3 regions of the Streptomyces albofaciens JCM 4342 genome follow, and region 2 is predicted to be linked to each of the others. Evidence: predicted binding sites of a transcription regulator. Region 2 holds the regulator's gene; each other region holds the start of a gene.
What was found. The regulator HrcA, encoded in region 2, represses chaperone genes, less so after heat shock. The targets are predictions, from matches to a motif close to TTNGCACTCNGNNNNNCNGAGTGCNAA.
Positions count from the first base shown of each region.

Region 1: a site for HrcA is predicted at 1,666-1,692, ahead of groL (chaperonin GroEL). Genes of this name have one in related genera too.
Region 3: a site for HrcA is predicted at 2,476-2,502, ahead of groES (co-chaperone GroES). Genes of this name have one in related genera too.

Region 1 is NZ_PDCM01000002.1:3,776,343-3,781,271, reverse strand. Features, by position in the region: gene thrC (threonine synthase) at 1-345, shown strand, start outside; gene CP973_RS36400 (MoaD/ThiS family protein) at 410-688, shown strand; gene CP973_RS36395 (cold-shock protein) at 1,146-1,349, shown strand; gene groL (chaperonin GroEL) at 1,879-3,504, shown strand; gene CP973_RS36385 (SDR family NAD(P)-dependent oxidoreductase) at 3,673-4,548, shown strand; gene CP973_RS36380 (alanine/glycine:cation symporter family protein) at 4,717-4,929, shown strand, end outside.
Region 2 is NZ_PDCM01000001.1:1,830,485-1,835,413, reverse strand. Features, by position in the region: gene CP973_RS08315 (nitronate monooxygenase) at 1-211, opposite strand, end outside; gene dnaJ (molecular chaperone DnaJ) at 399-1,535, opposite strand; gene hrcA (heat-inducible transcriptional repressor HrcA) at 1,536-2,552, opposite strand; gene CP973_RS08300 (MBL fold metallo-hydrolase) at 2,805-3,539, shown strand; gene CP973_RS08295 (DUF3097 domain-containing protein) at 3,568-4,401, shown strand; gene CP973_RS08290 (Uma2 family endonuclease) at 4,379-4,929, opposite strand, start outside.
Region 3 is NZ_PDCM01000001.1:777,292-782,220, forward strand. Features, by position in the region: gene CP973_RS03735 (sensor histidine kinase) at 1-1,381, opposite strand, end outside; gene CP973_RS03740 (response regulator transcription factor) at 1,371-2,051, opposite strand; gene groES (co-chaperone GroES) at 2,649-2,957, shown strand; gene groL (chaperonin GroEL) at 3,061-4,683, shown strand; gene CP973_RS03755 (hydroxyacid dehydrogenase) at 4,895-4,929, opposite strand, start outside.

The DNA of each region.
Region 1 (4,929 bases), on a different contig from region 2:
GCCAAGTCGCTGGCCATCGGCAACCCGGCCGACGGCCCGTACGTGCTCGACATCGCCCGGCGTACGGGCGGCGCGGTCGAGGACGTCAACGACGCGCAGGTGGTGGACGCGATCAAGCTGCTGGCCCGTACGGAGGGCATCTTCGCGGAGACCGCCGGCGGTGTGACCGTGGGCGTCACCAAGAAGCTGATCGAGAACGGCCTGCTCGACCCGGCGCTGACCACCGTCGTGCTGAACACCGGCGACGGGCTCAAGACGCTGGACGCGGTCGCGCCGACCACCGGGCCCACGGCCACCATCCGGCCGAGCCTGGACGCGTTCCGCGCGGCCGGCCTGGCGGGCTGACCGCCGGACCCCGGTCCGCCCGTCCCTCCGCCCACTCCTCCCGCGACCTGGAAGGCAGAACACCATGAGCGTCAACGTCCGCATCCCGACCATCCTGCGCACCTACACCGGCGGCCGGGCCGAGGTGCCCGCCGAAGGGGCGACCCTCTCCGAGGTCATCCAGAACCTGGAGAAGAACCACGCCGGCATCGCGGCACGCGTCCTGGACGACACCGGCAAGCTGCGCCGCTTCGTGAACGTCTACGTCAACGACGACGACGTGCGCTTCGAGCAGGGCCTGGAGACCCCGACGCCGGACGGCGCGGGCGTCTCGATCATCCCGGCGGTGGCCGGCGGCTGCTGAGCGCCGGGCAGAGCACCGGGAACAGCGCCGGGAAATCGTAAGGATCGTTTCCGGCCCTTTCGGGGGCCGACGGCCGGAATCGCCCCGTCCACCGCGAAGCGGACGGGGCGATTCCGTGTTGTTAAAGGCGATACAGTTGGGGTGACCCCTCGTCGAGCCCGTGCCGAACGCATCTGAGACCCCGGCAAGTTGCGGGCGAAGTGCGGACGTGGTTCGTCCCATTGGTGAGCTTTGCCCGGCCCGACTTGCCCGGGAGTAAGGGCTTATAACCGCATTTTTGCGATTGTTCGCGAGCAGAATTCTCGTCCGATTGACCTGTTGCGCTGGGCAGTTGGACAGATACATTCAGCGGCGGTCGACGCGTTCCGGCGCACACCCCCTCCTGTCGGGGGGTGAGGTCTGACCCGGGTCCGCGGAGTGCGGTCCTGTGCAAGGGCCAGTAATAGGGGAGTTAGGCATGGCTCAGGGCACCGTCAAGTGGTTCAACGCGGAGAAGGGGTACGGCTTCATCGCGGTCGACGGTGGTGCGGATGTTTTCGTCCACTACAGCGCGATCCAGATGGACGGTTACCGCACCCTTGAGGAGGGTCAGCGGGTCGAGTTCGAGATCTCGCAGGGCCAGAAAGGGCCGCAGGCGGACATGGTCCGCGTGGCCGGCTGATAGCGCCGACCGACTGCTGCGTACGAAGGTCCGCGTCCTCCCGTGGGGGCGCGGACCTTCTGTGTTGGGGTGGATCTTGCGGGGGAGGCCGGGTCGCCCGGCCCCGCCCGGTTTGACGCCGGGGACGCGGCGGGGAGGCTCCCCCAAGCCGCTTGCTCCCTCCCGTCGCCCGGCCGCCACCCCTGTAGGAGGCTTCTGCGAAGCCGCTTGCTCCCTCCCGTCGCCCGACCGCCACCCCTGGAGGAGGCTCCTGCGAAGCCGCTTGCTCCCTCCCGTCGCCCGACCGCCACCCCTGTAGGAGGCTTCTGCGAAGCCGCTTGCACTCTCGTGTGCCGAGTGCTAATCATTGCGTTAGCACTCTACGAGTGAGAGTGACAGCTAAGGACCGACTCGGTGAGGTCGGCGGGCCGGTGGGGCAAGGAACCACAGGGTCGCAGACCGTCCGTCGCGGGCGCCAGCGCGGTCCGGAGTATCCACCCTCCCCCAGACTCCGTCCGGGGGGACCCCCAGTCCGGGAGGACCACTTCACATGGCCAAGATCATCGCGTTCGACGAGGAGGCACGGCGCGGTCTCGAGCGCGGGATGAACCAGCTCGCCGACGCCGTAAAGGTCACCCTCGGCCCCAAGGGCCGCAACGTCGTCCTTGAGAAGAAGTGGGGCGCCCCCACGATCACCAACGATGGTGTGTCCATCGCCAAGGAGATCGAGCTGGAGGACCCGTACGAGAAGATCGGCGCCGAGCTGGTCAAGGAGGTCGCGAAGAAGACGGACGACGTCGCCGGTGACGGCACGACGACCGCGACCGTCCTGGCCCAGGCCCTGGTCCGCGAGGGCCTGCGCAACGTCGCCGCCGGCGCCAACCCGATGGCCCTCAAGCGCGGTATCGAGCGCGCCGTCGAGGCCGTCTCCGCCGCCCTGCTGGAGCAGGCGAAGGACGTGGAGACCAAGGAGCAGATCGCCTCCACCGCCTCCATCTCCGCCGCCGACACCCAGATCGGCGAGCTGATCGCCGAGGCCATGGACAAGGTCGGCAAGGAAGGCGTCATCACCGTCGAGGAGTCCCAGACCTTCGGTCTGGAACTGGAGCTCACCGAGGGTATGCGCTTCGACAAGGGCTACATCTCGGCGTACTTCGCCACCGACATGGAGCGTATGGAGGCGTCGCTCGACGACCCGTACATCCTGATCGTCAACTCCAAGATCAGCAACGTGAAGGACCTGCTCCCGCTGCTGGAGAAGGTCATGCAGTCGGGCAAGCCGCTGCTGATCATCGCCGAGGACGTCGAGGGCGAGGCCCTGTCGACCCTGGTCGTCAACAAGATCCGCGGCACCTTCAAGTCCGTCGCCGTCAAGGCCCCGGGCTTCGGCGACCGCCGCAAGGCCATGCTCGGCGACATCGCCATCCTCACCGGTGGCACGGTCATCTCCGAGGAGGTCGGCCTCAAGCTGGAGAACGCCGGTCTCGACCTGCTGGGCCGCGCCCGCAAGGTCGTCATCACCAAGGACGAGACCACCATCGTCGACGGTGCCGGTGACAGCGACCAGGTCCAGGGCCGCGTCAACCAGATCCGCGCCGAGATCGAGAACAGCGACTCGGACTACGACCGCGAGAAGCTCCAGGAGCGTCTGGCGAAGCTGGCCGGCGGCGTGGCCGTCATCAAGGCCGGTGCCGCCACCGAGGTCGAGCTCAAGGAGCGCAAGCACCGCATCGAGGACGCCGTGCGCAACGCGAAGGCGGCCGTCGAGGAGGGCATCGTCGCCGGCGGTGGCGTGGCCCTGCTGCAGGCCTCCTCGGTCTTCGAGAAGCTGGAGCTGGAGGGCGACGAGGCCACCGGTGCCGCCGCTGTGAAGCTGGCGCTGGAGGCCCCGCTGAAGCAGATCTCCGTCAACGGCGGCCTTGAGGGCGGCGTCGTGGTGGAGAAGGTGCGCAACCTGGCCGTCGGCCACGGTCTGAACGCCGCGACCGGCGAGTACGTCGACATGATCGCCGAGGGCATCATCGACCCCGCCAAGGTCACCCGTTCCGCGCTGCAGAACGCCGCGTCGATCGCCGCGCTGTTCCTGACCACCGAGGCCGTCATCGCCGACAAGCCGGAGAAGGCCGCCGCGGCCGGTGCTCCGGGCGGCATGCCGGGCGGTGACATGGACTTCTGATCCTCCCGGATCACCTGTCCTCGACCGCCGGGGCGGCACCCTCCTTCCAGGGGGTGCCGCCCCGGCGGCGTTTTCGTCCGGCGTGCATGGGTCTCGTACGGCTGAGGTCCGCCGGTTCCGTACGGCGGTCCTTGCGCCGCCCCCGGGCCATCGGTGCACGATCGGCCCATGACGACTCGAAACGGGCGGACCGCCCGACCGGACCGGTTCGACGCGGACACCGTCGCGCTGATCACCGGCGGCAGCAGCGGCGTGGGCCTGGCGGCCGCGCGGCGGCTGCTCGACGACGGCGCGCGGGTGGTGGTGTGCGGGCGCGACGAGCGCCGGCTCGACGCGGCCGCCGCGCATCTGAGGGAGCGGGCGGAAGCGGCGGTGACGGGCGGCGAGCCGGCCGCCGCGGCCGGTGCGACGGGCGTCCCCGGCGGCGGTACGGGCGTCGCCGGCGTGGCCGCCGGCCGGGTGCTGGCCGTACGGGCCGACACCGCCTCCGTCGCCGACCTCGACGCCGTCGTGCGGGCCGTACGGGATCACTTCGGGCGCCTGGACATCATCTTCGCCAACGCCGGTATGTACGCCGCGGCCCCTTTCGAAGAGATCACCGAGGCGGATTTCGACCGCGCGGTCGGCGTGAACTTCAAGGGCGTCTTCTTCACCGTCCAGCGCGCGCTGCCGCTGCTGCGGGACGGCGGCGCGGTCGTCATCAACGCCTCGTCGCTGCTCCAGCGCGGGCAGGCGGACGCCACCCTGCACTCCGCGACCAAGGCCGCCGCGCACAACCTCGCCCGGACCCTCGCGGCGGCGCTCGCCGGGCGCGGCATCCGCGTCAACTCGGTCAGCCCCGGCTATGTCGACACGCCGATGTTCGCGGGCTCGGACATCGATCCGGCGGAGGCGGAGAAGCTGCGGGCGCAGACGGCGGCGGGCCGGTTCGGGCACCCGGAGGAGATCGCCGACGCGGTCGCCTTCCTCGCGTCCGGCGAGGCGTCGTACATCAACGGGCAGGACCTGGTGGTGGACGGCGGGCTGCACGGCTGCGCGCTGTGAGAGGGTGTCGCCGGGGCGTCATGTCGTTATGTCGCTTTCTGTGAGATACGGCATGTAAGCGCCTCTGGTCCTGGTATGGGGATGGCGGCCATACTTTCCGGAGCCTCCCCGGAAGACGATCTTCCGGTACGGCCGCCCCCCGCCCCCGGACGCCCCGCGAGGACGCCCATGAGCACGCTCGACTCCCTGATCGTCGGCCTCAACGACGGTCTGTGGTCCTACCTGCTGATACCGCTGGTGATCTGCGCGGGCCTGTACTTCACGGTCCGGTCCAAGGCCGTACAGCTGCGGCTCTTCCCCGAGATGCTGCGGGTGCTCAAGGACAGGTCGCGGCCCCGGGCGGACGGCTCCAAGCCGGTCTCGTCCTTCGGCGCCTTCACC
Region 2 (4,929 bases):
TGAAGAGGTTCACGCCGAAGGGCCGGTCGGTCAGCCCGCGCAACTGCTTGATCTCCTGGTACATCCCGTCCGCGGTCTTGTAACCGGCGGCCAGGAAGCCGAGCCCGCCGGCTCCGCAGACGGCGGCGGCCAGCTCCGGGCGGGCCACTCCGCCCGCCATCGGGGCCTGCGCGATCGGATAGCGACAGAGATCGGTCAGCGCTGTGGGCATGCCCACATCGTGTCACGCCGCACGCCCGGTCCCGAACCGGGTCCGTCCGCACCAAGATCAAACACGCCCGGCGTTCGGGGCACTTCGGGCGCGGGCCGGGACGGCGGGCGGGGGCAGGGGCGGGGGGACGACGAGGACGGCGGCCGGGCTCGGAGCCCGGCCGCCGTCCATCCGGCCCTCTTAGGGATCAGCGTCCGTTGAACGCGTCCTTCAGCCGCGAGAACAGCCCCTGCTGTCCCGGCTGGAACTGACCCTGCGGGCGTTCCTCGTTGCGCAGCTTGGCGAGGCGGCGCAGCAGTTCCTCCTGCTCCGCGTCGAGCTTGTTCGGCGTGATGACCTCGACGTGCACGATGAGGTCACCGCGGCCGTTGCCGCGCAGGTGGGTGACGCCGCGGCCGTGCAGCGGGATCGACTGGCCGGACTGGGTGCCGGGCCGGATGTCGATCTCCTCCATGCCGTCCAGCGTCTCCAGCGGGCACTTCGTGCCCAGCGCCGCCGCCGTCATCGGGATGGTGACCGTGCAGTGCAGGTCGTCGCCGCGCCGCTGGAACGTCGGGTGCGACAGTTCGTGGATCTCCACGTACAGGTCGCCGGCCGGTCCGCCGCCGGGGCCGACCTCACCCTCGCCCGCGAGCTGGATGCGGGTGCCGTTGTCCACACCGGCCGGGATCTTGACCGTGAGCGTACGGCGCGAACGGATACGCCCGTCGCCGGCGCACTCGGGGCACGGGGTCGGCACGACCGTACCGAAGCCCTGGCACTGCGGGCACGGCCGCGAGGTCATGACCTGGCCCAGGAAGGACCGGGTGACCTGGGAGACCTCGCCGCGGCCGCGGCACATGTCACAGGTCTGCGCCGAGGTGCCCGGCGCCGCGCCCTCACCCGAACAGGTCGTGCAGACGACGGCGGTGTCCACCTGGATGTCCTTGGTGGTGCCGAAGGCCGCCTCGTCCAGCTCGACGTCCAGTCGGATCATCGCGTCCTGGCCGCGCCGCGTGCGGGACCGCGGTCCGCGCTGCGAGGCGGTGCCGAAGAACGCGTCCATGATGTCGGAGAAGTTGCCGAAGCCCGCGCCGAAGCCGCCGGCCCCGCCACCGCCACCCGCCTGCGAGAGGGGGTCGCCGCCGAGGTCGTAGACCTGCTTCTTCTGCGGGTCCGAGAGCACCTCGTAAGCGGCGTTGATCTCCTTGAACCGCTCCTGGGTCTTCGGGTCCGGGTTCACATCCGGGTGCAGCTCGCGCGCCAGCCGCCGGAAAGCCTTCTTGATCTCGTCCTGCGAGGCGTCGCGCCGTACGCCCAGGACCGCGTAATAGTCCGTGGCCACTTACGACTCCGCGAGGATCTGTCCGACGTAACGTGCCACTGCGCGTACCGCTCCCATCGTTCCGGGGTAGTCCATGCGGGTCGGTCCGACCACGCCGAGTTTGGCGACTGCCTCGTCGCCCGAACCGTAGCCGACCGCGACGACCGATGTGGACGTCAGGCCCTCATGGGCATTCTCATGCCCGATGCGTACGGTCATGCCGGAGTCCTTGGCCTCCCCGAGCAGTTTGAGGAGCACCACCTGCTCCTCCAGAGCCTCCAGCACCGGCCGGATGGTCAGTGGGAAATCGTGCCCGAAGCGCGTGAGATTGGCGGTGCCGCCGATCATCAGCCGCTCTTCGGTCTCCTCCACCAAAGTCTCCAGCAACACCGACAGAACTGTCGAGACCGTCCCCCGGTCCTCCTGCTCGAAGGACTCCGGGAGATCCTGCACGAGCTGCGGCACGTCCGTGAACCGCCGGCCCACCACACGGCTGTTCAGCCGCGCCCGCAGGTCCGCCAAGGAGGTCTCGCCGAACGGCGCCGGGCAGTCCACCATGCGCTGCTCGACGCGGCCGGTGTCGGTGATCAGCACCAGCATCAGCCGGGCCGGGGCCATCGACAGCAGCTCCACGTGGCGCACCGTGGACCGGGTCAGGGAGGGGTACTGCACGACGGCGACCTGCCGCGTGAGCTGCGCCAGCAGCCGTACCGTGCGCCCCACCACGTCGTCCAGGTCGACGGCGCCGTCCAGGAAGTTCTGGATGGCGCGCCGCTCGGGGCTGGACAGCGGCTTGACGCCCGCCAGCTTGTCGACGAAGAGACGGTAGCCCTTGTCCGTCGGAATGCGTCCGGCGCTGGTGTGCGGCTGGGCGATGAAGCCCTCGTCCTCCAGCGCTGCCATGTCGTTGCGGACCGTGGCGGGTGAGACACCGAGCTTGTGCCGCTGGGTCAGCGCCTTGGAGCCGACCGGCTCCTCGGTCCCGACATAGTCCTGGACGATGGCGCGCAGCACTTCGAGTCTGCGTTCACTGAGCATCGCGCACACCTCCAGTCCGGCCGTGTCACCGGCGCGCGGCCGGGTTCTTCCCGGGTCGTCTTCCCTGGCACTCATCAGGTCCGAGTGCCAGACCCGGACCAAGTGTACGGCCGGGTCACATGGACAGGGCAAGGGCCGCGGTACCGGAGGCCCGCCCGGCGCGGCCGGGGCGGCGCACCGCGGGGGCCGGCGGGCGCCCGGGAACCGCCGGTCCGACGGGCAACCGTATCGCGCGGCCGCTAGCGTCTCCCTATGCGTACGACGTGGGAAGAAGCCGGGTGGGAAGAGCTCGGCGCGGGCGTCGGGCGGCGCCGGATGCCCGGCTGGGACGAGACGGTCGGCGCCGTCGTCGGCGCCTCCGGAATGCTGATCGTCGATACCGGCGCGACGCTAGGGGACGGCGCCCGGCTGCGCCGTGAGCTGCGCGGCATCGCGGGCCGTGACGTGACACACGTCGCGCTGACCCACCCCCACTTCGATCACATCCTGGGCGCCCCGGCCTTCGCGGGCGTCCAGGTCTTCGGCGCGGCGGGCCTCGACGCGTATCTGCCGCGCGCCCAGGAAGAACTGCGGCGCGACGCGGTGGCGTACGGCGTGCACCCCGACGCCGCCGCCGAGGCCACCGACCTGCTCGTCCGCCCGCGCCACCTGGTCTCCGGCGAGCGCATCCTCGACCTCGGCGGCCGGCAGGTGCTGCTCGCCAACGTCGGTCCCGGGCACACCGCGCACGACCTGGTGGTCCTCGTCCCCGGCACCCACGGCTCGCCCGCGGTCGTCTTCTGCGGCGACCTGGTCGAGGAGTCCGGCGAGCCGCAGGCCGGGCCGGACGCGGTCCCCGGGCAGTGGCCCGCCGCGCTGGACCGGCTGCTGGCGCTCGGCGGGGAGGACGCGGTGTACGTACCCGGGCACGGCGCTGTCGTGGATGCCCGATTCGTCCGTGGGCAACGTGACGCGCTCAGCCGTCGCTTCGGCGTGTCGCGGCGCTGACCGGCCATCTCTTCTTATCGTCTGTCGGGTGCGCAGCAGACAGTACGGCCCGGACCTGACCCCGCCGTGGAAGAAGCAGCAGCCGGCTCCCGAGGTCGCGGCGGAGCCGGACCTGGTGGTCGAGGAGGCCGTGACCGGGTTCTGCGGCGCGGTCGTCCGCTGCGAGAAGACCGCGGAAGGGCCCACGGTCACCCTTGAGGACCGCTTCGGCAAGCACCGGGTGTTCCCGATGACCCCGCGCGGCTTCCTGCTGGACGGCAAGCCCGTCACCCTCGTACGGCCGTCGGCCCGGCCCGCCGCGCGCGGCCCCGCCCGTACGGCATCCGGCTCCCTGGCCGTACCCGGCGCCCGCGCGCGGGTCGCCCGCGCCGGGCGCATCTACGTGGAGGGCCGCCACGACGCCGAGCTGGTGGAACGCGTCTGGGGCGACGACCTGCGCATCGAGGGCGTCGTCGTGGAATACCTCGAAGGCGTCGACGACCTCCCCGCCATCGTGCGTTCCTTCTCCCCCGGCCCCGACGCCCGCCTCGGCGTCCTGGTGGACCATCTGGTTCCCGGCTCGAAGGAGTCCCGCATCGCGGCTTCGGTCACCGATGAGAACGTCCTGGTCGTCGGACATCCGTACATCGATGTCTGGGAAGCTGTGAAGCCCGCCTCCGTCGGCATCCCCGCCTGGCCGGCCGTCCCCCGCGGCCAGGACTGGAAGACGGGCGTGTGCCGGGCGCTGCGCTGGCCGGAGAACACGGGCGCCGCGTGGCAGCGGATCCTCGGCTCGGTCCACTCCTACAAGGACCTGGAGCCGGCGCTGCTGGGGCGGGTGGAGGAGCTGATCGACTTCGTTACGGGTGGGAGTGGGGCCTGACGTCGGTGAACGTCTGGAACTCGGCGGTGTCCAGCTTCACGCCGAGCAGGTCCAGGGGTACGGGGTCGCCGAACTTGGTGATGCGCTGCACCGTGTAGTCGGCTTCCTCGCCGGTGCCGATGGGGTCGGGGAGGAGGACGCACTGGGCCATGATGGGGTCGATGATCAGGTAGGCCGGGATGCGGCCGGCGGCGTAGACGGTGCGCTTGACACGGTAGTCACGGTCGACGCTCGTCGCGGAGACGACTTCGACGAGCATGGTGACGGCCTGGGAGGGGAGCAGCCGCCCGGTTTCCGGTACGGCGCCGCGCTCCAGCACCACGAGGTCGGGCACCGGCTCGCTGTTCTCTTTCAGCAGGTCGACATTCTGCGCTTGGAGTCGCTGCCACCGCTGCCGCGGGATCCGGTCCATCACCTCCGTCACGATGCAGTTGTGGATCAGGTCCTGACTCCCCGCGATGACGATCTCTCCAGGGAGAAGCTCGGCCCTGGCGCCTTCGGGCAGCTCAAGGTCCTCGGGCTCCGGAA
Region 3 (4,929 bases), 1.1 Mb from region 2:
GCGCGCCGGACCCCCCGTCCTCCCGGTCCCGTACGGACAGATCGCCGCCGTGCGCACGGGCGATGTCGCGGGCGATGGCCAGGCCCAGCCCCGTACCGCCGGTCTCGCGGTCGCGCGCCGCGTCGAGGCGGGCGAAGCGTTCGAAGACCCGCTCGCGGGCGGGCGGCGGGATGCCGGGCCCGTCGTCCACCACTTCCAGTACGGTCCGGTCCGGTACGGCGGTGCCCACCAGGGCCCGCGCGATGACCCGGACCTCCGACGCCGCGTGGCGCAGCGCGTTGTCGACCAGGTTGGTGAGCAGGCGCTCCAGCTGCGCAGGGTCACCCCGTACGGGTACCGGCTCGTCGGCCACCACCACCAGCCGGGGCCCGCCGCGCCCCGGCCGGCGCGCGGCCTCCTCGGCCGCCAGCAGGGCCAGGTCGACGGGCTCGGCGGCACGCGGGGCGTGCGCGTCGAGACGGGCCAGGAGGAGCAGGTCGGCGGCGATCCGCTGGAGGCGCTCGACGTCGCGGAGGGCCGCGCGTACGGAGGAGCGGTCGGACCCCTCGTTGGCCGCGGCCAGCGCGACCTCCAGCCGGGAGCGCACGGCCGCGATCGGATTCCGCAGCTCGTGCGACGCGTCGGCGACGAACTGGCGCTGCCGGGTGACGGCCTGTTCCAGCCGGTCCAGGGTGGCGTTGACCGTACGGGCCATCAGCGCGATCTCGTCACCGCCCGCGGGGTCCGGCACCCGCCGGTCCAGCTCGCTCTCGCTGACCGCGGCCAGCTCCCTGCGGATCGCGGTGACCGGGCGCAGCGCCAGCCCGGTCACCGCCCAGGCGATGGCGGCGGCCAGCGCGATCAGCGGCGGGGCGCTGGCGAGCAGGGCGACGCCGATGGCGTGGGTGGCGTCGTCCACGTCCGAGAGCACGGTGACCGCGTACACGTACCGCACCCGGCCGCTCTCGCCCGGCGGCGTGGCCCGCACCACGACCACGTCCGCGCGCGAGCCGCCCGCCGTCGCGGCCGGGGCGCCGGTCAGGACACGGTCGGCGGAATCCTGTCCCGGGGACGGGCGCAGCCCCCGCAGCTCGGCGGCCAGCGGATCGGCGGACCGCAGGCTGCTGGCGACGACCCGGCCCGCATCGTCCAGCACCAGCACCAGATCGACACCGTCGGCGGGCGACGCCAGCACCCCGGGAAGCGCGCCGGTGTCGGCCTGCGCGGCGACCTTGCGGGCGGCCACCTCGGTACGGCTGGTGGTGTTGTCCAGCAGGTTGGCGCGCAGCAACGCGTAGAGCCAGCCGCCGCCGACGGCCAGCACGAGAGCCATGGCCAGGGCGGCGGCCGCGGCGGACCGGCCGCGCATGGAGGCGGGCCGGAGCCGGACCTCAGTCCTCACCGGGCGCCATCCGGTACCCCGTGCCGTGCACGGTACGGATCGAGTGGCGGCCGAACGGGGTGTCGATCTTCTTGCGGAGGGACGAGACGTACACCTCGACGATGTTGGGATCCACATCGGCCGGCGAGTCCCAGACCTCGTCGAGGATGTCCCGCTTGGCGACCGCCTGACCGTCGCCCGTCATGAGGCAACGCAGCACGGCCAGTTCGCGGGCGGTCAGCTCGATGTCCGTGTCGCCACGGCGGCAACGGCGCGCCTCGGCGTCCAGGGTGAGGTCGCCGCACTGGAGCGTACGGGGGCGCTCGGCGGCCCGTCCGCGCCGGGTGAGGGCGCGCAGCCGGGCGAGCAGCACAACGAAGGAGAACGGCTTGGTGAGGTAGTCGTCGGCGCCCGCGTCCAGCCCCTCGGCCACGTCGTACTCGCCGTCCTTGGCCGTCAGCATCAGCACCGGCGTCCAGTCGTCCCGACGCCGCAGCCGCCCGCAGATCTCGTACCCGCTGGGCCCCGGCAGCATCACGTCCAGCACGATCGCGTCATACCCCTGCGAAAGCGCCAGCTCCAGCCCCCGATGCCCGTCCCGGGCAACATCGACCCAATGCCCCTCGGCCGCCAGCCCCCGCCGCAAGGAGTCGGCCACCCCTTCTTCGTCCTCCACGACCAGTATGCGCATGCGGCCATTGTGGGCCGTCTGCCCCATTTTGCGCGCCACACAGCCGCAAGCTTCAGCACATGGCGGCGCGCACCAAGCTCATTCTTTTCCCTCCCCCCACCGGCCCGCACTCGCCAATCCGACGGGAGGGGGTGCGCAGGGGGACACTCCCCGCAGGACGACCGTAGCCCCGGTCCACAACCAAGCCTGGTTCACTCCAGGCGCCGTGGGGGCACCCCCGGCCGGAGGCTGGGGGAGAGATGGCCCCCTGTGCGCCCCCGCCCCACAACAAACCAATGCGAATCCCGCGCGACAGCGCAAAACCTCGCGCGAAGCGCGGTCCAGTCCCCCCACCACCCGCGCGAAGCGCATGCATGGGCAAGCCCCACCCCGGGCAAGGTGCTCAACGGCCCGCCGTCCCCCCACAGACGCGCCGCGAGGCAAATTGGCACTCCGCTTGACCGAGTGCTAACCGCGTCATAGTCTCGGCCCTGGCACTCTCCACCGGGGAGTGCCAAACACAGCGACGGGCAGGTCCGGCACCCGCGACGACGGATCCACCTGGTCGCCACCTCAGACAGTTAACCCCGTGAGATCTCCGAAGGGGGAGGTCGGATCGTGACGACCGCCAGCTCCAAGGTTGCCATCAAGCCGCTTGAGGACCGCATCGTGGTCCAGCCGCTCGACGCCGAGCAGACCACGGCTTCGGGCCTGGTCATTCCGGACACTGCCAAGGAGAAGCCCCAGGAGGGCGTCGTCCTGGCCGTTGGCCCGGGCCGCTTCGAGGACGGCAACCGTCTTCCGCTCGACGTGAACGTCGGCGACGTCGTGCTCTACAGCAAGTACGGCGGCACCGAGGTGAAGTACAACGGCGAGGAGTACCTCGTTCTCTCGGCGCGCGACGTGCTCGCGATCGTCGAGAAGTAATTCACCGAAGATTGCCTTGATCTGCGCCCCTGGTTCCCGCGTCTAAACAACCGGTCGCCCGGGGCGCAGTTCGTTGGAGAGAACGACTAAGGACACGTAACTCATGGCGAAGATCCTGAAGTTCGACGAGGACGCCCGTCGCGCCCTTGAGCGCGGCGTCAACAAGCTTGCCGACACCGTGAAGGTGACGATCGGCCCCAAGGGCCGCAACGTCGTCATCGACAAGAAGTTCGGCGCCCCGACCATCACCAACGACGGTGTGACCATCGCCCGTGAGGTCGAGGTCGAGGACCCGTACGAGAACCTCGGCGCGCAGCTGGTGAAGGAGGTGGCGACCAAGACCAACGACATCGCGGGTGACGGCACCACCACCGCCACCGTGCTGGCCCAGGCGCTGGTCCGCGAGGGTCTGCGCAACGTCGCCGCCGGTGCCTCCCCGGCCGCCCTGAAGAAGGGCATCGACGCCGCGGTCAAGGCCGTGTCCGACGACCTGCTCGCGACCGCCCGCCCGATCGACGAAAAGTCCGACATCGCCGCCGTGGCCGGCCTGTCCGCCCAGGACAAGCAGGTCGGCGAGCTGATCGCCGAGGCGATGGACAAGGTCGGCAAGGACGGTGTCATCACCGTCGAGGAGTCCAACACCTTCGGTCTGGAGCTCGACTTCACCGAGGGCATGGCCTTCGACAAGGGCTACCTGTCGCCGTACATGGTCACCGACCAGGAGCGCATGGAAGCCGTCCTGGAGGACCCGTACATCCTCATCCACCAGGGCAAGATCTCCTCGATCCAGGACCTGCTGCCGCTGCTGGAGAAGGTCATCCAGGCCGGCTCCTCCAAGCCGCTGCTGATCATCGCCGAGGACGTCGAGGGCGAGGCCCTGTCGACGCTGGTCGTCAACAAGATCCGCGGCACCTTCAACGCGGTGGCCGTCAAGGCCCCCGGCTTCGGTGACCGCCGCAAGGCGATGCTCGGCGACATGGCCGCCCTCACCGGCGCGACCGTCATCGCCGAGGAGGTCGGCCTCAAGCTCGACCAGGCCGGTCTGGACGTGCTGGGCACCGCCCGCCGCGTGACCGTCACCAAGGACGACACCACCATCGTCGACGGTGGCGGCAAGTCCGAGGACGTCGAGGGCCGCGTCAACCAGATCAAGGGCGAGATCGAGACCACGGACTCCGACTGGGACCGCGAGAAGCTCCAGGAGCGTCTGGCGAAGCTGGCCGGTGGCGTCTGCGTGATCCGCGTGGGTGCGGCCACCGAGGTCGAGCTCAAGGAGAAGAAGCACCGTCTGGAGGACGCCATCTCCGCGACCCGCGCCGCGGTCGAGGAGGGCATCGTCTCCGGTGGTGGCTCCGCCCTGGTGCACGCCGTCAAGGTGCTGGAGGGCAACCTCGGCAAGGAGGGCGACGAGGCCACCGGTGTCGCCGTCGTCCGCCGCGCCGCCGTCGAGCCGCTGCGCTGGATCGCCGAGAACGCCGGTCTTGAGGGCTACGTCATCACCTCGAAGGTGGCGGAGCTGGACAAGAACCAGGGCTTCAACGCCGCCACCGGCGAGTACGGCGACCTGGTGAAGGCCGGCGTCATCGACCCGGTGAAGGTCACCCGCTCGGCGCTGGAGAACGCCGCGTCGATCGCCTCCCTGCTGCTCACGACCGAGACCCTGGTCGTCGAGAAGAAGGAAGAGGAGGAGGCCGACGCCGGTCACGGTCACGGCCACTCCCACTGAGGCACCTCGCTCCGAGGCTGCTCAGCCGTACGAGGCCCGGTCCCCTTTCGAGGGGGCCGGGCCTCGTCCCGTTGACGGGGCGCCGGCGTGTTCCTGTGCCCCGGCCGCCCAGCCGCCCAGCCGCCCAGCCACCCGGCCGCGCAGCCGCCCGGCCGCGCAGCCGCCCAGACACCCGGCCGCCCAGACATCCCAGGCCCTCCGTCAGGCCCCGTCAGGCCAACCGATCAAGCTCCTCCGGCCGTACCG